3 regions of the Isachenkonia alkalipeptolytica genome follow, and region 3 is predicted to be linked to each of the others. Evidence: riboswitches for the same ligand, from Rfam matches in the RefSeq annotation. Region 3 holds a riboswitch; each other region holds the start of a gene.
The links. A riboswitch is a leader RNA that binds a small molecule or an ion and turns the genes downstream of it on or off. The one in region 3 is predicted to bind cyclic di-GMP.
Positions count from the first base shown of each region.

Region 1: it holds a riboswitch for cyclic di-GMP, as region 3 does, so the genes downstream of both, ISALK_RS00515 (diguanylate cyclase domain-containing protein) here and ISALK_RS06240 (class D sortase) in region 3, are expected to answer to the same signal.
Region 2: it holds a riboswitch for cyclic di-GMP, as region 3 does, so the genes downstream of both, ISALK_RS10245 (cell wall-binding repeat-containing protein) here and ISALK_RS06240 (class D sortase) in region 3, are expected to answer to the same signal.

Region 1 covers NZ_SUMG01000001.1:104,235-112,562, reverse strand. Annotated here, with positions in the region: gene ISALK_RS00525 (cobalamin B12-binding domain-containing protein) at 1-277, opposite strand, end outside; gene ISALK_RS00520 (FAD-binding oxidoreductase) at 491-2,014, opposite strand; gene ISALK_RS00515 (diguanylate cyclase domain-containing protein) at 2,232-4,451, opposite strand; cyclic di-GMP riboswitch class I at 4,512-4,597, opposite strand; gene ISALK_RS00510 (HDOD domain-containing protein) at 4,785-5,633, opposite strand; gene ISALK_RS00505 (methylglyoxal synthase) at 5,649-6,095, opposite strand; gene ISALK_RS00500 (hypothetical protein) at 6,156-6,551, opposite strand; gene ISALK_RS00495 (response regulator) at 6,639-7,478, opposite strand; gene ISALK_RS00490 (DNA gyrase subunit A) at 7,676-8,328, opposite strand, start outside.
Region 2 covers NZ_SUMG01000013.1:9,451-17,778, reverse strand. Annotated here, with positions in the region: gene ISALK_RS10255 (S8 family serine peptidase) at 1-781, shown strand, start outside; gene ISALK_RS10250 (cell wall-binding repeat-containing protein) at 925-4,053, shown strand; cyclic di-GMP riboswitch class I at 4,504-4,577, shown strand; cyclic di-GMP riboswitch class I at 4,607-4,680, shown strand; gene ISALK_RS10245 (cell wall-binding repeat-containing protein) at 4,821-6,824, shown strand; gene ISALK_RS10240 (MucBP domain-containing protein) at 6,902-8,328, opposite strand, start outside.
Region 3 covers NZ_SUMG01000005.1:169,857-178,184, reverse strand. Annotated here, with positions in the region: gene ISALK_RS06245 (NCS2 family permease) at 1-728, opposite strand, end outside; gene ISALK_RS06240 (class D sortase) at 1,056-1,790, opposite strand; cyclic di-GMP riboswitch class I at 1,910-1,998, opposite strand; cyclic di-GMP riboswitch class I at 2,188-2,278, opposite strand; gene ISALK_RS06235 (aminotransferase) at 2,733-3,866, shown strand; gene ISALK_RS06230 (MutS family DNA mismatch repair protein) at 3,871-5,736, shown strand; gene ISALK_RS06225 (M20/M25/M40 family metallo-hydrolase) at 5,766-7,430, shown strand; gene ISALK_RS06220 (cold shock domain-containing protein) at 7,806-8,003, shown strand.

The DNA.
Region 1 (8,328 bases), on a different contig from region 3:
GCCGGCCTTCAAATTTCAAATTCCGCTCCTCAATCACGAAGGGATAACAACACTCTACAATGGTTCGCACTATTGCGGTTCGAATATGTTCCTGACCGATGGTAATGGTTTGCTCCTTTTCATTCGAGGCAATCTGATAAAGGGCGGGACGAAGCATTTCGTTGTATAAAGTCACAATATCCAGTTCTTTTTCCGAGATCAACTGCATCACATAGCTAACACTGTTTTCCTTATCTTCCTTTTCCAAGTGCTTGATGAATTCCTGATAATAATTCATACTCAAACTCCTTCCTGTTTCCTATGATGATGTATTGTTACCCTTCTTTCTCCTTTTTTATTCGCCGCTTCCATAAGATTAAAAAAAATCGCTGACCTTTATCTTAATTTATCCAAAATAAAACTTTGCTGAAAACACAGCAAAGTTTTATCACTTTTAACTATCGATTCTTTCATAAAACACGATGGTTATCTATTCTTCTTAGCAATTCTCCTAAGCGGTTTTTTTCTGTTTCTTACTATTTTCCATGTTATCCGCTTCCTTGATTTTTTCTTCGCTTTCATAGAAAATCCGTTCCTTCGGGACCCCTTTATCCAGTAAAAGATTCATGGTATCGGTAATCATCCGAGGAGATCCGCACATAAACACATGATGATCGGTCAAATCAAGGGTTTTGATTTCATCCATCACATAGCCCTTGGCTGTCGAAGGTTTATCCGGTCTTGAAGCAATGGGCCGGTAATGGAACTGATCATAACTGTTTTCCAGATCCAGAAAGTAATCATGATAATAAAAATCCTTTTCTTTTCGCTGCCCATGAACAAAGGTCACTTCCTCAATATCCTCCCGATGCTTCAAGGTGTCCTTGGTTAAGGCAATAAAGGGTGTCATTCCAATGCCGTTTCCTACAAACAATGCTTTTTTGACGCTCTCCCCTACCACCAGCTCTTCACCCATGGGGCCTTCCAACTCTACGGTGTCTCCCAGGTTAAACTGATCAAAAATATTTTCCGTACCATATCCTCCGGGAATTTTTTTAATGATTACACTGACCCTTTGGTCATCTTCATTATAGGATGCAATGGAATAGGCGCGATACATGCTTTCATGGCCTTTCAATTTCACTAAAATAAACTGTCCGGCTTTGTAGGCTACCCGGTCAGGATTTTTAAATTCAAAGGTGAATTCCTTAATATTCTCTCCTAAATCCCGAATTTCACTTAGGTTTGACAGGATCTTCTGTCGCTGTTCATAGCCTTCCAAATCCCTGTTTAGTTTCAACTCCATGGCATCCCTTTCAGTTTCAAAGGAGAGGATTCCTGCAGGACAATTTTCCACACAGGTTCCGCAGCGTATGCAGTTGACATCTTCAAATTGATTGTTCTCGGAAAAATTCGTATAGGGTTCCAGTTGGAAAGGACAAACCCTGGCACATTTACCGCAGGCATGACATTTTTCCTTGGACTCAATGGTCAGCTTTTTATCCGTATGCTTATTGGCATTCAATTTGGTTCCCAGGGCATAGCTTCCCTTTTCCAGAGTACCCATAGGACAGAATTGACACCATGTGCGAGGATTTTTCACAAGACCCAGTAACCCCCCCACTACAAATACCATTAAATAGGTTCTGGAAAACACCATTCCCAAACGATCCCAAAAAGAAGCGTCTCCCCAATGCTCCAGGGCATTTAAGGTATTTCCTCCGAAATTGTACATAAAGAATAGGAAAAATCCGAATACCATGGGCTTCGATTTTAAAAACCCGGGGATATTCTTATTCAAACTGATGGGATGGATCAAAGAGTCAAATAAACTTCCATGGGGACAGATATTTCCACACCAGTATCGCCCTTTGAAAAAGGATGTTCCAATAAGTCCCGCCATAATACCGATCACCGCCAAGCCCAGCTTCGGTTCTACAAAAGTGCCTCCCAGGGCCACCAGCACTGTAAAAATCCATCCGTATTTTCTAAGGGTGGTAAATACACGATTCGTTTTAATATAATATGTTGCCAAACAATCACCTCCATGTTATTCCCACCCCGTAGGGGGGCGGTATTATTCATTATAAGATTAATCCGGTCTTTTGTCAAAGGATTTTTTCAATAGTAAATGCCTGTTGAACATCAAAAAAAACAGCCCCCCCGGACTCATTCCGTAAAAAAACCTTAAGAGTCGGGAACACGACTCTTAAGGGCTATCATACAGTTTCAAGGCTTCTCCGTTTTATTCATCATTGTTCCCGGGAGTAAAGGGAAATTTCATTTCTTCCCTTTTCCTTCGACTCATAAAGGGCTTTATCCGCCCGGTCGATGAGCTGTTTTCCCTGGATTCCTTTTATTGGTTGGAGGGTGGCCGCTCCTATGGATAGGGTGATGTATGGTGAAACCTGGGAATATCCATGGGAGAGCTTCAACTCCCGGATCCTTTGCTGAAGGATTTTCGCCACCATTAGCGCCCCCTCCTGATCGGTGTTGGGAAGAAGCACTACAAATTCATCCCCTCCGTATCGGGCCACTAAATCCGTTGAACGCTTTAAATTTCCTTCAATGGTTTTGGCAATCCGTTGAAGGACTTTATCTCCATCTAAATGTCCGTAATGATCGTTATATTCTTTGAAAAAATCAACATCCAGCAGCAACAGGGATACTTTTTCTCCTCCCCGATGGGCATTATTCCAGACGTATTCAAAGTTTTTATCAAAACATCGCCGGTTGGGAATGTTGGTCAGTCCATCTAACTCCGAGAGTTTCTGGAGTTTTGAGTTCACAATCTTTAACTCCTCCTCCGCTTTTTTTCGGGTCTTTATTTCCTTTTTCAACGCTTTGGATTTTTGAGCGTTATTAATGGCAATGGCCAAATAGGAGGACAGGGTTTTTAACGTTTCCAGCTGATGTTTGCTGTAGACGTTTTTCTTTAAACTCTGTACGGTCACCACGCCGATGGCCTGATCCTCCACCATCAAGGGACAGAAGAGGACCGATTGCATGGGCTCCCCTACGGTATGGGAAGTCCCTTCTAAGTAATTGCTGTACTCCAAGTCCACATCATTGATCAGTACATCCCTCTTATTTTCCAAACACCATACTGCCCAACTATTCTTACTGTCCACGGGCACTTCAAAAGTAGGCTGTTTTTCACCCTTTTCAATGAAGAGCTCGTAGCGGATTTTTTGATTATTATTATCCAACAAACCAATTCCTAAGACCATGGCCTCCATCAGTTGATTCAAGTTTTCATATAACAGATCAAAAATTTGTTCTAAATCCAAGGTGGCGGTTATATTCTGTCCGATTTTCCCCACCACTTCCATCTGCTTGTAAGTATAGCGAAGCTCCTGGGTCATTTTTTCCAGTTCCTTTACCAGATGGCGATAGGTTTTCGTCTCTTTTTGAGATTTTTCCAATTGCAGTTGAAAGGAAACACTTCGGAGTTTCTCTTCTCTTCTTCGGGCCTCGGATTTTGTCGTGGTTTCATAAAAGGCTTTGTAGTACTTATAGGCTAAGAATTCCTCGCCCATTTGTTCATATACCTGAGCCATGGATGCATAAAGATCGGAAATCAACGCTTCTCCATCGATGCTTTTTGCAATTTCAAGAGCATTATTTACATGTCCGATGGCTTCCTTTAGATTGTTTTTCTCCAGCATGATCTCATAAAGATCTTTGTAAACCACCACTTGGTGATGGTAATCCTTGGTCTCTTGGGCAAGATTCAGACTCTTATAAAATTCCTTAAGAGCGGCTTCCGGGCTTCCCTGATTTTTATACATTTTCCCAAGCAGATGTAAACTATAGGAATACATGACTTTTGCTTCTTTTTCCTTGCAAATTTCCAGAACCTTGTCGATGTTCTCTTTCGACTCCCTCCAATTCTTCTGCTCCATATAGACTTCCGCGGAATTAAAAAGAGGTATGGCTTGCCCGTAATTGTCCCGATTTATTTCGTATTTTTCAAGGCTGTCCCGATAATAGCCTAAGGCGGTGTCCAAGTCATGGAGCTCTTTATGAAGGCCTCCTAAATTGTTTAGAATCCCTGCTTCCAACTCCGGTAGTTCTTCGCTCCGGGACATTTCCAAGGCCTTTCCGTAGTAATCCATAGCATGATCATAGGTTTTCATATAAAGATAGACATTGCCCAAAGCGTTCAGGGCTTCGGCTTCAATACCGCCCTTTGGAAGGAGTTTCGAGGTTTCCAGAGACAGATTTAAGGCTTCAATGGCTTCGTTCAGTTTCCCCGTTATCCATAAGCAGCGACCGATCCGGGTTAGGGCTTCGGCTTTCTCTTGTTTGTAGAAATTCATCTCCGCAATTTTCAGGGCTTCTCTTGCCATTACCAAAGCCTCTTCCGGATGACTTCGTTCCTTGAGTTTGGCCTCCTCTAACAGATTTCCCACTTTGGTTTTTCGGTTTACGGTTCTCTGTTCTTCCTTTGTTTTCAACGCTCCCTGCATCTCTTCCCTCCTCCTGAAACCATAAAAAAACCTCCTTATACACAACAACGAGGCAAATAAGTTCGCAGCTGGCTACCATAGTGAACACACTTTAGGCCCTGTTAGCTTTGCGTCTTTGCCTTTCGGCAAATTTGCCTATTCAATTCTAATTATCCCTTTATCGGATGTTTACCGCAGGTCTCCTCGATTATTGAAGACTCTGCATAAAACATTTACTAGTACTATTATACCATTTATTCTGTCAATTACAATGAATTTCTTAGATTTTTCAAAATATTTCAATGAATTGGATGAAACGACCTAACCAACCTACTCTTGGGCGCTTCCCCGCCCTTAGAAAACCTCCCTCTGTTCGTTTACCAGGAGATCAGAAACCTCCACGATCATCTCTTCCAAAGCTTTCTCTGTAATTCCAAGGTTATCCAGAGCTTGGGAGTTAAACCGGTAGTTCAATCCTTCTACCCCTACATTTTCAATCAGCATCATGGTAATGGCATCAGCCACGTGAACGATAGACACCAGTTCCCTATATTCTAGGGCATCTTGGGGCCGATGATGATAGGCGATGGCCTCCCGCAAACCCTCCGGCAGATTCCACTTTGTTGCTATCCGGTATCCCACCTCCGCATGATTAAACCCTAAAACCGCTTCTTCCCCTTGTAAAAAGCTGATGTTTTCCTTTTCAACCTTCTCTAAAATCACCTGATAATCCTCTTTTATGTGATAATCCAAAATAACCTTACCGATATCCCTTAAGAGCCCGGCGATATAAGCCTCCTCCACTTTTTTATACTTGATTTTCTTTGCCAAGTACCGGGCAATAATAGCCCCGGACTGGGACTGTCGCCACAGGTCCTCCTTTTTAAGGCCGTAGGACTCGAGATCCTTGATATACATCGTATTTACGGTGCTGGCCAAAACGATGTTTTTGATCGTATTAAAACCGAGTAGAATCACTGCCTGGGATACGGTGCTGATCTTGCTGGGGTATCCGTAGTGCAAAGAATTTGAAAGCTTCAATACCCGGGTGGTCAGACTTTGATCCTTTAGGATTTCCCTTTCCAGGTCCTTAATATCCGATTGGGGATCCTCCGTTAGCCGAATGACATTTTGCAGTGCTACAGGCCATGACGGCATTTCTTCAATATTTTTCAGAATTACTTCCATACTCACCTTTGTCATGTTGACTCCCCCTTTCTAGGATCTTTCCTTTGTGACAATCTTTCGTTCAAAAACTTCGTTGAACAAACGGGAACTTAAAATAAAATCCGCCGTGGCCTTATTCGGTGCCACGGGAATATCATATAGGGCGGCAATTCGCAAAAGCGCCTTGACATCCGGGTCATGGGGCTGAGCCTCTAAGGGATCCCAAAAGAAAATCAGCATATCGATTTCCTCCTCGGCAATGGCGGCGCCTACCTGCTGATCTCCCCCTAAGGGGCCGCTTTTATATCCTTCAACGGAAAGTGATGTATGCTTTTCCAACAGTTTGGCCGTGGTTCCTGTGCCAACCAACTCGTGGGGCTGAAGAAGGGTTTTATGCTTTTTAACCCAGGCGATCAATTCCTGTTTTCGATTATCATGGGCGATCAGAGCGATCTTTTTGGTCTTATTTGATTTCGCTATCCGGTATCCGTATTTCACTTTTACGCCTCCCTATTCTTCAGGTTACTATTCAATGTTTCTTATTTTCATTTGTTCCCGTTACAGTAGATTCCGCCAAAAAATGTGCAGAATTGCCAGAACATACACTACACCCCCAAGACTACGATGAACCTTTCGCCAGTGCTTTTTAAAGGCTTTAATCCTGGGTCCCGCCAAAGCCACAACCGCCATCAGCAACAACGTATACAAAAGCAGGGTCCCGGTATGCCAGACGGTTAAACTGAAAGCCTGATATCCATGGTAAAAGCCTATAGCAAGAATAATCAAACCCGTGGCGGGATGCGCTTTCCGGGCAAACTGGTAGAGTCTTCCCCAATTTTGGGCTTTTTCCTTTCCCTGCTCCTTGAATTTTTTTAAGTATACCTGTTTTATGGGATAGATGCTGCCCATTATTACAATCAATGCGATATTTACCCAGCCTATTACCACTACCATTTTCCTTCCTCCTTTTTTCTGCTTTTTCAAATTACTGTTTTCTCGAAAAAAATCCACAGGATATATCTTTATATCTTCTTTTATTTATCAAACAGTGTCCTTTAGATCATCGATACTTCTTTGCAATCCTCCGGTGAGTTTTTCCGTAAGGGTTTTTGCTTCTTCCCCCTCCTCGGGATAGGTGGTAAAGTATAGAGCAAATTGGTAATCCTTAAGTTCAGGGTGCTTTTCCTTTAATTCATCAAATCCCTTTCGAATCTTTTTTTCTACGATTTCTCGCTTTTGCTGATCACAAAATGGCAAGATCCCCACAAAGGTCTGATTGCCGTATTGAAGAAAGTGATCGGTTTCAAATAAAAGTTTTTCAATTTCCTCTTTGAAGGAAAAGGAAAAGCGGTAATATTCATTTTCAATGGTTTTATTTTGACGGGCTCCTACCTTGAAAAAGGAGGCGATCATCATGGAAACCCGGTAGTTTCCCTTTTGAGCCTTGAACAGTTCTTTTCTCAGCAGTGCGGGGAAATCTGTATGGATTTCCTCGGTGGCAAATCCCTCTTTTTTCTCGATCAGCTTTTTCGTCTTCTCGATTAAAATTCCTTCAGAAAAGGGTTTTGCTACAATCTCCGAAGCACCGCCCATAATCAGGGCCAGGATATGTTCTTTTTCCGTATCCCCGGTCAGGGCTAATACCGGTACATAAGGATTTTTTAGCCGGATCTTTTTCAGTTGCTGAAACCGGTCTTCCTCCCGGGAGTCCATATCCATTAAAACGATAATCGACTCCTCTTTCCCGGGATTTTCTACATGCTCTAGAAGTTCGGCAACCCCCCGGTACTCATAAAAGTCCACCGGCAGGGAGGCTAGTGCATATTTAATACTTTGTCGGAGACTGGTAATTGACCCCATAATCAAGGCTGAAATCTTCATCTTTCACCCTCCTTTTTTATGCTTTTGATTCATATACCCTTTTTTTCCCTACACTTAACAATTTGCTCCTTTTTCTTCCCGGTTCCAAAGAGCTTTCCCCATGGAATACCTATACAAAAAACCCCGGGGTTCGCCACAGGGTTTTTTGGGAGAGTTAACTCAATTTTTCAAGCCTTTGTTAAGGGGGTCCCATCCTTTTACAACAGCTGCAACTGTTCTCCCAGATCCTTTCGATCGGTTTTCTTTAAATAGGTGCCAATGGTGGCAATGCTACCCCGGTAATAATCCGGATTTTCAAAGTCCACTTCTTCCAATTGCTTGATTTCTTTTAAGAAACTATCTTTTTTCGGTTTCAAAACCTGCAGCCCCCGGGAATGCCGGGTATTCTTTTCACTGATTTTTTTTGTGTTGAAAATCAGGACTTTCTCAATGCTGCTGATGGCCACCAGTTCTTTGTCCTCTTTAATAAATTCCAGATGGACTAAGGGAAACTCTTCATTATAGGCCTTTGCAAGTTTTTTTCGATTGGTTTTTGTCTCATAGCTGGAAAGTGGAATTCTTGCGGCTTTCCCCGTTTTATAGAAAAACAGCATCCACCCGGAATAGTCCATCGTCGAAGTCATATAAATGATTTCTTCTCCCTCTTCCAGTCCCAGAAGATTGGGAAGGTAATCTCCTAACACGCTGGCCTTGGCATCTTCCAATTCATAGGCCTTTACCTTATAGACCCTGTGCTGATTGGAAAAGAACAGCAGATCTTCTTTATTACTGCCCTCCACCTCTTGCACAACTTCGTCATAATCCTTCAGTTTGTGATCATTGCTTACTCTAAGAGAGGTTAAGGGGATCT
Region 2 (8,328 bases), on a different contig from region 3:
ACCGATTTTCCTAACCGCCGCCGGAAGCCTTCATCCCAGTGTGCTGCAGGGCATCAAAGACCTGGGTACGGAGAAAGTGATTCTCATCGGCGGAGAAAAGGCCTTAGAGCCCTCGGTGGAGACTTTCCTCCAGCTAGAAGGCGTTAAAACCAAGAGGATAAGCCTTGAAGGAGGCAACCGATACACGACCGCCGCAGAGGTGACAAAGAAAACCCTGAGTCTACAGCAGCAGGAAAACCGACAGGACTTAGGGGAAAGAACCGCAATGATTACCCGGGGAGATGCTCTGGTGGACGCCCTATTAGCAGGGCCCATTGCCCATAAAAAGGGGTATCCGATTCTGTTGGTATCCGACGGGGTGCCGAAGGCAACCGAATCGGTGATTCGGGAAGAGGGGATTGAAAATCTGGTGATCATTGGGGGAGAGGCCGTGGTATCCCCAGAGGTACAACAATCCCTGGAGGATTTAGTAGAGGGAGAGGTAAAGCGTATAGCCGGAGATCAGGTATACGGAGAGGATCGATACGGGACCAGCCTAATGGTGTTTAACGCCTACGGCAGTGAAGGATCCCGAGTGAATTTTGTGAACGGAGCCAGTTATGTGGACGCAGTGGCGGCATCGATTTTAGAGGTTCCCATAATATATACCCGAAAAGAAGAAATATCCCGGGAAGCCCAGGGAATTTTAGGGGTAATGGAAACCTTCTCTTTTATCGGAGGACCCAGTGTGCTGTCCGAGGAAATCTATCGCCGGGCCCTAGAAATTATTTCAGGACCTTAGCCCTCTATAAAGAGGAGAGGGAGCCGTCGATATAATAAGAGGGCGGATGGAAAGGTTTTAAGATTATAAAAACAGGGACTACTGTAATGGGAGTCTTGGAGAAATGGATGGAAGCTATTTAAGGAGAGTAGGAGGGACGAAGGATGAAGAAAAAGATTTGCAAAGCATTAGTGGCAGTAATGGTTCTATCCGCTGTGGTGGGAGGATTTCTGCCGGTGAATCAACCGGGGAGGATTTCCCGGGCCTATATTGAAGATTACGATGATCGGGATTTTCGACTGGCAGGGGATAATCGTTTTGCCACCGCCGGTGAAATTGCGAAAAGAAACGGCACCACATCAAAAGAGGTGATCATCGTCCGAGGGGATAGTGTAGAGGGAATCCCCCAGGTGGTGGACGGATTGACGGCCAGTGCCCTAGCGGGAGCACGGGATGCACAAATCCTGTTGGTAACCAAGGACCGTCTGCCGGATACCACTGAGAAGATTATTAAAGATCTTAATGCAACCAAAGCCACCATCGTAGGAGGGGAAGCCGCGGTTAGCCGGTCGGTAAAGGAAGATTTACAAAGCCTGGGCCTTAGCACCGAACGAATTGAAGGGAGTAACCGTTTTGAGACCGCCGCCGAGGTGGGATTACGGGTTCCTGCTCCCAGAAACAACACCGCAATCATTGTCAACGGAAACTCCGAGGTGGACTCCTTAGTTGCCGGACCCTTAGCCCACCGCGGATATCCCATACTGATGGTAAACAATCAACGGGGGACCATACCCGAAGCCACGGAAAAAGCCATTAAAAGCTTACATATTGATAACCTGATTATTGTCGGTGGCACCGGCGTGGTATCGGAAGAGCTGGAAACAGACTTAAATGATATGGAAGGGGTAACGGTAAAGGCGCGCTATGGGGGAAGCAACCGGGTGGAAACCAGTCTATCCCTGGCGTCTCATCCGGACTTTAGCAACAATAGCGGCGTCAGTCTTGTTAATGGAGGAGCCTATGTGGATGCGGTGGCGGCCTCTACCCTGGGAAAACCCGTGGTGTATTTTACGGAGCGGGGAGGAATTAATCCCGATATCCAGGATTATCTGTTTGATAAGGAAGAGCTGTTGGCCATTGGGGGAGAAGCGGTTATTACCGATGAAGTGTTACAAAAGGCCACACCGGCCATCGGTTTTCGCTACTATGGAAGTCTCCATCGACGAAGTCCCAACATCCGACGGTATGAAACCGGATTTGTCCATAATACCATGAACCTATTGTTAACGGCTCAGAATCACCACAGTGAAGGAGACTTTGACAAAGCGCTAAAGAGCTATGACTTACTACTTACCCAGCGGGATCTGTTGCCGGATAATATGGAAAGTGTTACCACAAGTAGCCGACAAAAGGCTCTGGAACGGGAAGGGATTCAAACGATTCAAGAGGCCCTGAAAGAAGCGGAGGGCATCACCAGCGTCACGTCGAAATTCAATGCTTTTGCCGAAGGATATTCGGTATATGGCTGGCACGGTCAGTACGGCAGCGGATACCTGAAGGCGGCGGAGGACCTACTGAACTGGGGACTGGCCCGTCATGAGGATAAAAGTTTCGATGAAGCCATCGGTCGGTATAATATGATTATTGAGAGCAGTAACCAACATGAACTTTTAGACGGCTTGGCCGGGGAAGCGAGATTTTACTCAAGTCTCGCAAATCAACGAGTAGTCTGGAATTCTCAGGATTTAAATATGCGCTTTAGCCGTTACAGAGAGTCCTTTGGGGACGCTTTAGGACAGCAGATACAACAAAACAGACATACGGTTTGGTCTGCATCGGATTGGAAAAGTCCCTCGGAGGAGGATGTGGCTTACTACTTAAATCCTCAAAACTTCTACATCCCCAACTGGTTGGAAGAGGATAGGGATCCGGAATTCATTCAAATCGCCAGTAATACCCTTAGGGTTCGAGAAGGCCCTTCAACCAGCAACGATATATTAAGCATCGCCTATCAGGAGGAGATTTATCCCGTAAAGGGAGAATCCAACGGATGGTTTCGTATTCGAAAGGATGGTAAGGACGGTTGGGTAGCCGGGAGTCACGTACATCGAATCGGTAAAAATACCGGGGTGTCCAATGTGCGTGTCCGTGTGAATACCGGGACCTTGAATGTGAGAACCGGTCCTTCTACCAATTTCCAAAGAATCGGAACGGTCAGCGACGGAGAGGAATTTACCCTGCGAGAGCATAAAAACGGCTGGCACAAAATTCAGTACTTCGGAACCGAAGGTTGGATCAGCGGTAATTTTGCGGAACCGGTATACGATGTGCCCGCAAGAACTTTCCAGTTCCTAGAACTGCAAGGGTTAGTACCTGCCAGAGCCAGTGAGATTAACACCTTGATCGACGGGGACCCGAACCTCACCGGCTATGCCAACACCCTTAGAACCGCCGGGCGGGAAAATAACATCAATGAGCTGTATTTAACCGTTCATGCCCTAAAAGAAAGTGAAGGGCCCAACAGCGTGCTTTTAGAAGGGATTGAAGTTACGGAAGTGGAGGGAAGCAGTGTGGCCCCCACCACCGTATATAATGTGTTCGGAATAGAGGCCAACGGTACCGATCCGGTACAGTCCGGAGCGGAATTTGCCTACGAACAGGGCTGGACCACAAAGGAAGCCGCCATTTTAGAAGGGACAAAGTGGATATCGGAAAACTTTATCAACCATCCCAGAAACCCTCAGGATACCCTGTATAAAATGCGTTGGGATCCGGGAAGAAACGGTAAAAATCCCTTCAGCAGTAATATAAAGTGGGCGGATGAAATTGGAGCAAGAATTCATGAAGCCTATAGAATACTGGATAAAGAAAGTCTGCATTTCGATATATCGGTATATAAGACTCGGGCCTGGCCGGTACCGGGACATACCAGAATTTCTTCTCCCTATGGATATAGAATTCATCCCATAACAGGAGACCACCGAATGCATATCGGAATCGATATTCCCGCACCGGGGGGAACCCCCATCGTTGCCGCCAAGGCGGGGCGGGTTACCGTTTCCCATTACGGAGCAAGCTACGGTAACTGGATCGAAATCGATCATGGAAACGGCATCACCACCCGTTACGCCCATAACTCCTCCAATATCGCCAAGGTGGGAGATTGGGTGGAAAAGGGAGAAACCATCGCTTTAGTAGGGACCACCGGTAGTTCTACCGGAAATCACCTGCATTTTGAAGTTCGACACAACAACAATCATTTTGATCCCCTACCCTGGTTACAAGGAAACTAATAGCACAAAGGGGACGGAGGTATTTGGTTCATAGCACAAAGGGGACGGAGGTATTTGGTTCATAGCACAAAGGGGACGGAGGTATTTGGTTCATAACTTAGCACAAAGGGGACGGAGGGTTTTGAGTCATCAGTAAAGGAATATGACTCAACCCCCTCCTTTTTTGACCCGAACTCCTCATTTTTCAATGCTGAGAGACCTACCAAATAGCAGGTAGAATAGGCGACAGACCTACGGAAAAACCGTTATCCGGTAAACAGGCTTTTAAAAAGTCGATCTATTAAATAAGTTGACGTAATTACTTATTAATTTCATTGAAAAATGGGATTAAAGGTGATATAATGGATATACATAATGTACTACTAAGAAAAATTCGCAAATACTAAAAAGAACTACACCTGCATAGAAGCAGTAAAACGTAAAAATTCATAGAGTGAATATCTTAGCAATTCACGATAAAGGCAAACCATGGGAAACTGTGGGACGCAAAGCTAAAGGGCCGTATAAGGTAGCCAGTTACCGAAAGATCTGCTTTTTTAATGAAAAAAACTATTCACGATAAAGGCAAACCATGGGAAACTGTGGGACGCAAAGCTAAAGGGCCGTATAAGGCAGCCAGCTACCGAAAGACTAGTTTTTTGTGTTTTGGAATAAAACATAAAAATCGGTGGACAACCCCTTTAGCAAATGTAGAGTCATTGCCCTTACTATCGTGAAAGATGGCGATTGGTCAGTGATTCTTACAGGAGTTAAAGGAGGAAAAACGAATGAATACATATACTTTGAAGGGAAAGAATGCTAGCAAAAAAATGGGATTTGTCAGTAAAGTATTGGTTGCAGCCATGGTGTTTACCGCGGTAATGACAGGCTTTAGTGATGTAGCCTACGGACAAATGGAAATCAGCAGTATTGAGCATCAGATTGCAGGTTCGGATCAGTATGAAACCGCTTACCAGGTAGCGAAGGAAAAGGACGAAAACCCTGATACGGTAGTAATGGTTCGAGGAGATAAGATCGAAAATGTACCCCAGGTAATTGACGGATTAACCGCCAGCGGGATCGCAGGCTTAGAAAATACCTCTACCCTATTGGTGGAACAGGACAATATTCCGGAAGCCACAAAAGAAGCCTTAACCAGCTTAAATCCTGAAAAAGTGGTCATTATCGGAGGAAGCGCAGCAGTAAGTAATAACGTAGAAAATCAAATCAAAAGCTTAGGAATCGATACCGACCGTTTTTATGGTAACAATCGCTATGAGACAGCAGCCAATGTGGCCAGGGAAATGGGAAGCGCAAAAGATAACACCGCCATCATCGTAGATGGAAACGCGGTAGTGGATTCCTTAGTCGCCGGACCTCTTGCCTATAAAGGGTACCCTATACTAATGATCAATAATGCCCGGGGAACTGTACCGGAAGTTACAAAGGAAGCATTAAGGGACCTAGGTATCGAGCGTGTGATCATAGTCGGAGGCACCGCTGTAGTATCAGCGGATGTGGAACAACAGTTAAACCGGATTTCAGGCATTACCGTAGAAGAGCGCTTCGGCGGAAAAAATAGAGTAGAGACTAGTTTACTATTAGGAGAGCATCAGGACTTTTCCGGCGCGACCTCCGTATCCCTATTGGATGGTCATGAATACGTGGATGCCGTGGCGGCTTCCTCCTTGGGTGGACCGGTGGTTTACTACAATCAACGACACGGGATTACCGATGAAATAAGTCGAATGATTTCCAGCAAAGGTAATGTGCGGTTAATCGGTGGCTTATCCAATGTAAGCGATACACCTTCTTCCAGCAGTGAAACCCTGGTAGGCAGCGAGGCTACCCAGTACCAAAGCGGTTTTGCACAGGATACGTATCTAAACATGGAAATTACCAACAACGACCGAATTGAAGTAGAGGGAAAAATCAATAGTGGCCATGAGTTTGGGTGGTTCCAATTAAGAACCCCATCGGGAGAGCGGGTACTAAGCGAATTTTTCTCCATCAGTGGGAGCGGTAATTATCAAGAAGAGTTTTCCCTAGGAGATTTAGGAATCCGTAATGGAAGCGGTAAAGAGTATGAGGTTATGATTTTCACAGCACCGGAGAGATACACCACCTATAACTCCGTACATTGGAACATTATGCTTGAGGAATCATCAGAAGGGTTAGTATTCCAACGATCTTTTGTATACGAAGAAAACCTGGAGCTTTTCCAGGAGAATAATGAAGTGGTAGCAAAGGATCTGGATTTGAATCATCTAAAGCCGGAAGACCAAGTAATCATTAAAGAGCTAGCGGAAGAAATTACGGAAGGCATCAATAATGAATACGATCAGGTAAAAGCCATCCACGACTGGGTAGCGGGAAATATCTACTATGATCATGACGGAGTACGGTATAACCAACGGGGAAGAAACGACACCATGGATACTTTGGATCGAAGAATCGCCGTATGCCAAGGCTACGCCGAGCTGACCGCATCCTTACTAAGAAGCATCGGTATCCCCGCAAGAATGGCCAACGGTTACGCGCTGGGCGCATCAGCAGGGGGCGCTACCTGGGAAACCGCGGATTTAAGCTCCTCGAACCATGCTTGGAACGAAGCCTATGTAGACGGTCGATGGATCGTTATGGACGCTACGTGGAACTCCACAAACAAATATGAAAACGGAGAATTAACCAGCGGTTCTATTCGAAGTACTTATTTTGACATAAGCATTGAAGCACTATCCAACACCCATAAAATATTTGATCGACAACGAACCATTTTTCTAAGATATTAGAAAAATAGTAGCACAAAGGGGACGGAGGTATTCGGTTCATATTTTGAACCGAATACCTCCGTCCCCTTTGTGCTATACTATGAGGCTAAGAAACGCTTTAATGCAACTCCTAGGCCGGATATCATAAGCCCGAATACCATAAATACTGCGACGTGATACTGGCCGGTTCTTGGTAACTGATCAATACCAAGGGGCGGTTCTTCATCGAGAATTGGAGTTTCATCGGCGGGAGGTTCTTCGTCAACCGGCGCCTCCGGTGGATCCAAATCATCGATCCGTTCTACTATTTTCGTATATTGATAGACCACATGCTGGTCTTCCGCTGAAACGGTACCTGATGCAGGGGCTCCTTCGGGATCCACTCGTTCGAAACGGAAACCTTCAAAGGCCAGTTCTGTGGTTTCGTAAGGAGTTCCCACTTCCACGTTTTCCGCTACAAAGGCTTTTTCCTGAAGAATGCTTACGATTTCCCATTCTTCGTTAACTTCCACGTATTCCACGGTTACGGAACCCAGTTCGGGAGGCGTAACGTCATCGATTCTAATATACTGATAAACTACGTGTTGATCCTCTGCAGTAACGGTACCTGATGCAGGGGCTCCTTCGGGATCCACTTGTACGAATTCGAAACCTTCAAAGGAGAGCTCTAAGGTGTCGTAGGGGGTGCCCACTTCCGCATTTTCCACGACGAATTCTTTTTCCTGAAGAATGCTTACGATTTCCCCGTCATCGTCGATTTCCACGTATTCCACGGTTACGGAGCCGGTTTCCGGTGGTTCATCATCAATGCGAGTATACTGAAACACCACGTGTTTCGTAGCTACGGTTACATTTCCACTGGCTGCGGCTCCATTGGGATCCACCCGTACAAATTGGAATCCGGGGAAATCCAATGATTCTGTGCTGTAGGAGGTACCTACAACAGCGTTGGTTACCACATTGCTTCGAGGTTGTAAGATGCTGATGACATTAAAATCACCATCCACTTCCACATGTTCTACGGTTACTGAGCCTCGTAAGACAGGAGGTGGTGGGGGAGCATCGAAGGTATTGGTGATGGTAATCTCTTTGTAGCCATCCTCGGGGATTCGAATAACAACCCCTTCTAATTCATCGGGAAGGGAAATCTCCTCGATGTCACCGCTATAGCTGACGTTGTCCGCTCCACGGGTGTTGCTTTCCCAAAGTCGGTATAATCCGGGTTCTAAGTCGATGGTGTTAGGGGCATCTACTTCAATGGCTTCAACAATGGGGAAGGAGTCGTCCGGTTCTGTGAAATCTAATGCTTTGCCGTTTCTTTCCCACATCTCAAAGGGCTCGATACTCACTTCAAAATCTCCATCCTCGGTGGGCGTTCCCTCAACCACCTTGGTTACTGTTACCCCTCGCTCCGGAACCACCGGTTCATCAAAGATGTTGGTGATGGTAAGCTCGGTTACCATATTTTCCTTGATTTCCACCACAACGTAATCGGGGCCGTCATTATTTTCAGGGACGGGCTTGG
Region 3 (8,328 bases):
GGCATGGATAAAAAGCCGATCCCCGACAGATCGGTTACCCCAAGGGGAATCCCGATGACCGTAGTGAAGGCGATGGATAGTATCAACGCTGCTTTGAACCCCTTTGCCATCAGCAAAAGAGTGGTAAAAAGTCCGATAATGCTGAGGAGGACACTGGGGTTTCCAAGATTTCCAAAATACATGCCGCCCTCTTCTGCGACGACGATGCCTGCATTTTGAAAGCCGATTAAAGCAATAAACAGACCGATTCCCCCGGTAATGGCAATTTTAATGGTTTGGGGCAGGCTGTTCATAATTTTCGCCCGGGCGGGGGTAATGGAGATGATGAAAAACACCATTCCCGAAACCGTAACCGCCGCAAGGCCCTGTTGCCAGGTATATCCCATGGGACCTACCACCGTATAGGCAAAAAAGATGGTAAGGCCCAAACCGGGAGAAGTGGCCAAGGGCAGTTTGGAAACAAAGGCATGGGCAAAGGTTCCGATGATGGCAATAAGGCAAACGGAAGTATACAGCCCTTCCGGGGGCATTCCCGCATCGGCTAAAAAGCCGGGGATCACCACAAGAACATAGGCCATGGTTAAGAAGGTTGTAATGCCTGCGGTAATTTCGGTTTTAATATCGGTGCCAAAATGGGAAAGCTGGTAAAAGCTTTCGAAAAAATTCCGAAGCCTGTTGCGTTTTTCCTTGTTACGAATTTTTGGTTGATCATAGGTTCGCTCTGTCAATGTAATACCTCCTAAGGATATGAGATTATGAAAAAATGTATAAAAATCTATATAAAAAATACACGTGAAGAATCTTGTGTATTTTCAATAAAATTAATGAAAAAAAAACGGTGAAATACAAGGCGAAATTGTGCCGCTGTTCACAAAACCCAGGGTAAAAGGGGATTTTGCGAAAGGAGTGTAACAATAAATTAACAATCCGTCAAGCCTGAATTTAAAAAGTTACAGGTTGAATGGCGAGGGAAATTTGCACAAAAAAAGGTACCGCTTTTAGGAAGTCAGCGGTACCCCATGTTCCAAAGGAGATATTTAGGGGAAGCTCCCGGATTATCCATCCTCGGCTATTCTTCCGTGGACAATTAACCGGTAATCTGCGGTATATCGTGGATGACAGGTAATTAAGGTAACAATACGATCGGTCTGGTTTCGGTTGAGGACGGATAAATCCGTGGGATCCACGATTTTGGTATCGTAAACCGTATACACAAAGGTCCCGTCTTGGGTTTGAACAATAATTTCATCCCCTACATCCAGTTCATTTAAACGATAGAAGAATCGACCGTCCCGGTTGGCTCGATGTCCGGCAATGGCGGTGTTTCCGATTTCACCGGGGGCGGCGGTTCCAATCATTTGACCGGCTCCCCGATCCAAGGTTTGGGCATCGCTTCCAAAGAGTAAGGGAAGGTTTACATCAATCGAAGGGATTTCTATTTTCCCGATGACGGCGCCTCGTTCAACATAACTTACCTCACTGTCAGAAGGCCCGTCGTCAAGAGGCGCGGTTCTTTCCTGGGAAGAAGACTCCGCCGGCTCCTCCTGGGAGGGCGGATTATCTTGGTCTTCAGCTTCCTCCTCTTCGAAGGCCTGATTCATTTGAGTAAAGCTGTAGGCCGCGGTTTGGGAGAGGTCTTCTTCAACAGCCAGGTTCTCTCCACCGAGCAAGGCTTCCGCTTCATCAAGCATGCGATTCTCCCAATAGGAGCTGTAAAGGTTGCTGGCAAAGGGATAGACCGCCACAAGCACACCGAGAAGTATGATTAAATAGGGAATTTTTTTCTTCATTTTTTTCACGCTCCTCGTTTCTGTAAGGACTTTATTCTTGGTCCTTAAGCTAAGCAAGATTATTTTATGAGAGACAATACTAGCAATAAAAGGGTAATAAAAAAGACTACCATAATAGTTATGGTAGTCGGACAGCCCTAGTGTTTTGTAACACCGTAGACTCGAGACTTTGCGTCCCCGGCTTTCACCGGGTTTGCCTTTGTCATACTGATAAAAGCATTCAGTTGAAATTGATTGTTATTTGTTTTATACCTCGAATCCTGTACTTTAAACACAAAATACAGAATATGTTACTGAAATACTCTCAAACAGTTATATTTCCAAGAGCCCTGGTTATACTCCCGAGAGCCTTAATGAAGGAAGGGATCCCAAACAAAAAAACTGCCGTAAAATAAATTACGGCAGTTGGACCGTCATGGTGTAAGGGTATACACGGTAGACGCCGAACTTTGCGCCTTTTTCTTTCGAAAAAGTGGCCTTTGTACGATTTATTTTGAGGAATAACTAGAAATTTCCCATAAAGGTATTTGTTTAATTTATACCCCATGAAGACTCCCCCCACTTAATTTTTTGGAAATTTGAAGTGGGGATTTCCGGAGGATCGAAGCTTCAGTTTTCAACGAAAAGTGGTTACAAGTATATTTTACCCAGCAAACAGGTGTTTAAACAAAATAAAACTGCCTATGCACCTCCTAGCTAAACGCTGTGATGTTTTGAGGAGGGAGTTCTTTTGGCTAGCAGGATAGAGGCTATACGTCTGGAAGTAGGTCTGGAAGTAGGTCTGGAAGTAGGTTTGGAAGCAAGGGGTTTGGTAGGAGGTTCGGGGGAGTCACCGGGAGTGTCATGATAGTAAGATTTTACCGGGACTTTTATTCCCCCGGTTGTTGTGAATTTTCATTTAATACACTATACTAAAAAGAAAGGAATGAAAGGATGATCCCGATGAAAATCAAACCCTTTGGCGTTGAGGAATGGATGAATCAATACGAAAATGATGCGCTATACAATTTAGGGGAAACCTGTGTAAAATCCCTGACGGTAAAAGAATTGTTAAATTTCCAAGGGCGGGGAAAGGAAGCCCTCGAGGAGATTTATGACATGCAGCTGACCTACGGAGCCATCCCCGGCACGGATAAACTGCGAGAAGGGGTGGCCGGTCTCTATGAGTCGGGAAACATCGCCAATGTGGTGATTGCCCATGGGGGAATCGGCGCCAATCACCTGGTCTTTTCCGCCTTGGTGGAACCGGGGGATGAAGTGATTTCCGTTATGCCCACCTATCAGCAGCACTATTCCATTCCCGAATCCCTGGGGGCAACGGTGAAAATTCTACCCTTAACCCTGGAAAATGGATTTTTGCCGGATATAGGGGCACTGAAAAAAATGGCGAACGAAAACACGAAACTGATTGCCATCAATAACCCCAATAATCCCACGGGATCGTTAATGGATAAAGCATCTTTAGAAGAAATTGTAGAAATCGCGAAAGCCCACGATAGCTATATTCTCTCTGATGAAGTGTACCGGGGTTTGAATCATCAAGGGGCAGCCTTCGGGCCGTCGATTTTTGATTTATATGAAAAGGGGATCTCCACGGGAAGCATGTCCAAGGTTTTTTCCCTAGCGGGGCTTCGCATCGGTTGGATTATGGCAGGGAAGGAAACGGTTCGGGAAATTAACATCCACCGGGATTACAACACCATCTCCTGCGGGAAAATTGATGATTACTTAGCGGGGATTGCCCTGGAGGTAAAGGATAAAATTTTAAAGAGGAATCGAAGCCTGATCCTGGAAAATGCCAAAATTCTGGAGGAATGGGTGAAACGGGAACCGCGCATTACCTATCAAAAGCCCGCCGCCGGAACCACCGCTTTAATTCAATACGACTATAAGATCAAGTCAAGGGATCTAGCCTCAAGCCTCCTTCGAGAGACCGGTGCCTTTGTGGTCCCTGGGGAGGCCCTGGAGCAGGAGGGCTATTTAAGGATCGGATATGCTAATGATTCCAAAACAGTGAAAGAGGGCCTGGATAAAATTTCCGGGTACTTTAGAATCTTAGAAAAAGAAGGGAAATAATCGAATGGAAATGGAATACACAAAGGCTGAGAAGGTTTACCCCAGGTATCATAGGGGGGAAGAGAAGTTTCATAAACGATGGGAGAAACTCCATCAACGGCAAAAAAAACTGAGCAACCTTCGGGTGGCCATGGTGCTGATATTTTTGAGCACCGGTTTTATGCTTGCTTTTCAGCGGGAGAATCTTTTGTTATGGACAGGGTTTATCTTCTCTTTTATTGGCTTTGTGGCCTTTGTCCTCAGCCATGAAACCTTAAAGGAAGGGGAGCAGTATTTAAAAGGATATCAGGACCTCTATAAAAAGCAGCGAATGAGAAAAGAAGGTCGTTGGCGGGAGTTTGAACAGCGGGGAACGGAGTTTATCGACCGGGACCACAGCTTTTCCTACGACCTGGATATTTTTGGGCAGAACTCCATCTTTCAATGGATTGATGATACCACTTCCGCTCTTGGGAAACAAAAGCTCTATCAACTGTTAATCAGCCCCTTGGAAAAAGAAGAGGCCATTATCCGGCGACAAAATCTGTTAGAGGAACTGGGGAAAAAAGAGCTTTGGGTTCGAAGGTTTCTGGTGGAAGGAAGGGTCGGCCGGAAAAAGCAGAAAGACTTCCGGGAAGTGATCCAGTGGGGAAGCACGCTGAACCCGACTTTTTCAAAGCCCGCGGTGATTTTCGCCGTGAAGGCTCTTCCCTGGGTTACATTACTGACAGGACTTGCAGGTATTTTCACCGAGCTTCCCCTAGGGCCCTTCGTATTGCTGCTGGCACTCCACGGTGTACTTTTTGCCCTGGGATTTTTAAAGCGAGGAAGAGTGCTGGGCATGGTTAAGGATTATCAGCTGGAACTGAACCAGTACATCCGGCAGTTGAAAGTGTTTGAGAAACACCGGTTTAACAGTGAAGCCCTACAAGCCCTGCAGCAGTCTTTAAAAGCCGAAGGGGGAAAATCGGGAACGGAACAATTAAAAGCATTGGAAAAACTGGCCAATCGTACGTTAAACAAGCAGAACATGCTGTTTATTCCCATTAACATACTCACCCTTTGGGATTACCGTTGTTTGGTAGATTTGGAACAGTGGAAGAGGGAGTCGGGAAAGGCCCTGGAGCAATGGATCGATACCCTGGGGGAAGTGGAGGCCCTGGTGAGCCTGTCGAATATTCACCGGGATCACCGGGACTGGGCCCTGCCCAAGGTGGCACAGGAACCCTCGGTCTATCATGGGAAAGCCCTGGCCCATCCCCTCATTAGCGGGGGAGCGGTGAGTAATGATATTGTCTTAAACCCTGATAATCCCATTCTATTGATTACAGGATCGAATATGTCTGGGAAAAGTACTTATCTGAGAACCGCCGGGATCAATCTTCTTTTTATGAACATCGGAACCAAGGTCTGTGCCCGGGAAATGGAAGCATCCCTGATGAAGATTCATACCTGTATGCGAATCAGCGATAACATTGAAAAAAACATTTCCTCCTTCTACGGAGAAATCCTTCGAATCAAAGAGATTGTGGAGGAGACGAAAAAAGGAAAACCGGTATTTTTCCTGTTGGATGAAATATTTAAAGGAACCAATTCCATGGACCGCCATCTCGGGGCGAAGATACTGATTCAGCAGCTTTATGAAACCGGAGGGGTGGGTCTGGTATCCACCCATGACTTGGAGCTTACGGAACTGGAGGAAAATCCGAAGGTGGGGGTGAAAAATTATCATTTTCAAGAAACCTATAAAGACGGGGAAATTCAATTTGACTACAAGCTTCGACCGGGAGCCTCCAGAACGACCAACGCCCTGTATCTAATGGAAATGGCGGGGGTAGAGGTTACAAACCGAGGGGACCCTGTTAAAAATTCAAAGGAAAATCCGAAATGAGTAGTTTTAAAGAATAAAGGAGGCTAACTATGCTATCGGAAAAACAGCAAAAAATTATCGAGTCCATCTTTTACCGTCTGGTGGCGATTCGAAGTGATACCAATTCAATCTATGAACCGATTATTGAGGATGTAATTCTTAACTGGTTCCGGGAAAGGGAATATTTTCAGGAGAACCCGGAATATTTTGGTACGGAACCCCTGGAAGATGATGCTTTTCGAAGGGAAGTGGTGTGGGCCTTAGTAAGGGGAGAAGGAAAAGAGACGGTGGTACTGATTCATCATCACGATGCGGTGGGAATCGAGGAATATGGCAGTCTGGAGGATATGGCCTTTCGTCCGGAAGAGCTGAAGGAAGCCTTGAAGAGTCGAGTGAAAAAGAAAGCGGTACTTCGGGATCTTCAGGATGAGAACTGGATTTTTGGTCGGGGCACGGCGGATATGAAAAGCGGTGCCGCCCTTCAAATGGGCGTGGTGGATCATTTCACTAAACGAAAAGATTTTAAAGGCAACCTCCTGATTTTATCCGTTCCCGATGAAGAAACCATTTCTAAGGGCATGCTTCAGGGGGTGGAGCTCCTTCATAAACTCCATCAGAAATACGGGCTGAACTATAAACTGGCCATCAACTCGGAACCCTACTTTAACAATGTGCGGGACAAAGCCCTATACTACGAAGGCAGTGTGGGAAAGGTGATGCCCATTATTTACGCTAAAGGGGTGACCAGTCACATCAGCAATCCCTATAACGGCATCAGTCCCTCGATGATCATGGCCAACATTCAGCGGCGAACGGAACTAAACCCGGGACTATGCGATGTTCATGAAAATGATGCCACGCCGCCACCGATGTGGGTTCATTTGAAGGATCAAAAAAAGGTGTACGACGCCTCTATTCCCGAAGCAGCGGTGGGCTTTTTCAACTGGCTGACCTTTGTAAAGGAACCCCATGAGATCCTGGAATCCCTTAAAGAGTTTGCTCAGGAAGCGGTAACGGAAACCCTGGTATTTGTGGATGGGTCCTATCAGGCTTTTTGTGAAATGAATCACCAGGACTACGAGCCCATTGATTACTCCCCTATAATTTTAGACTTTGAAGAGGCCTATGAGTGGGCAAAGGAAGACGGGGGAGAACGGTTTGTAACAGAATATGAGGAGACCCTGTTTTTATTAAAACAGGATTTTAAAGATAATAAGGTAACCCTGCCGGAATTGTCGGTTAAGCTTATTGCCTTAGCCGGCGAGCACATTAACATCGAGGAACCCGTGGTGATCATTGGGCTTTCAGGACCCTATTATCCCCATATCAACAATCATAATATCATCGGAGATGATTTGAAACTGGATGAGCGTTTAAATCGAATTACGAAGCAATACTACAACTTTGCCTTTCAAAAAAACGAATACTTCATGGGGATGAGTGATTTAAGCTACTGTGGATTCACAGGAAAGCCCGAGGATATTGCTGTCATCAAACGAAACAGTCCCGGCTGGGATGAGGTGTATAGTATCCCCTTTAAAGAAATGCAAAAGCTGAATATGAAAGTGGTAAACATCGGTCCCTGGGGTAAAGACCTGCATCAACGGTCGGAAAGGGTGTACGCCCCTGACGTTTTTGAAAGGATCCCGACGATTATTAAAGATTTAATTGAAGAGGTTCTAACAGGGGAAGAGCAAAGTGAAGAGGTAGGCTGAAAAATTTATAGATCATTATAAAAGGCCTTTATTCTAAGGAGTTTTTAATTCTGCTAACGGTTTCTTTTTTGCAAAAGGCATTTGTAATAGTTCTTAAAATCAGTAAAACAGCGAATTGCTGAAGTTGTGAAAAGCCAGGGGCCTATCCTTGGAATAAATGAAAGGGTTGTAAGAAGAACAAAATCCCTGGAAAAAATAAATTAAATTCAAAAAGCCCTTTCTTTTTATTTTTACCTGTGGTATGATGTAATAGTTAAAGCAGATAGAGGAAAAACGGTTTTAGAAGCCTTACTCTAAATGAAATACTTCAGTTTTAGGATTTAAAAACGTTTTCTGCATGATGCTTTAGAATTTAATTTAGAGGAGGTCATTAATTTGACAGGAAAAGTAAAATGGTTTAACTCAGAAAAAGGATTTGGATTTATCGAAAGAGAAGAAGGAGACGATGTATTTGTACACTTCTCAGCGATCCAATCTGAAGGATTCAAGACTTTAGAAGAAGGTCAAGACGTTGAATTCGAAATTGTTGAAGGCGACAGAGGTCCACAAGCAGCGAACGTAACTAAGCTGTAATTCAGGATCTGAAGAATCGTTTGTAATCACTAGATATTTTATTCTATTAAAATAATTATTTACAAATGACAGACCTTAAAGGCCAATTCCTTTAATATTAAAGGAATTGCCTTTTTTTATGGCGTAAAAACACTACGGGAAACCGTCGCCAAGGATTGAAGAAAGACGGAACTTATATCAATAGGAGTCGGGGTGGCAAGTGCATCTCTGACAGATAAAACGGCGTCAGCCGATAGATAATCTCTTTTAGTTAGCGATTTTCCCTATTGATTAGAGGTATAGAAAAAATAGAGGCTAGAAAAGATCTCTTAAGTGCCGTCTAGGA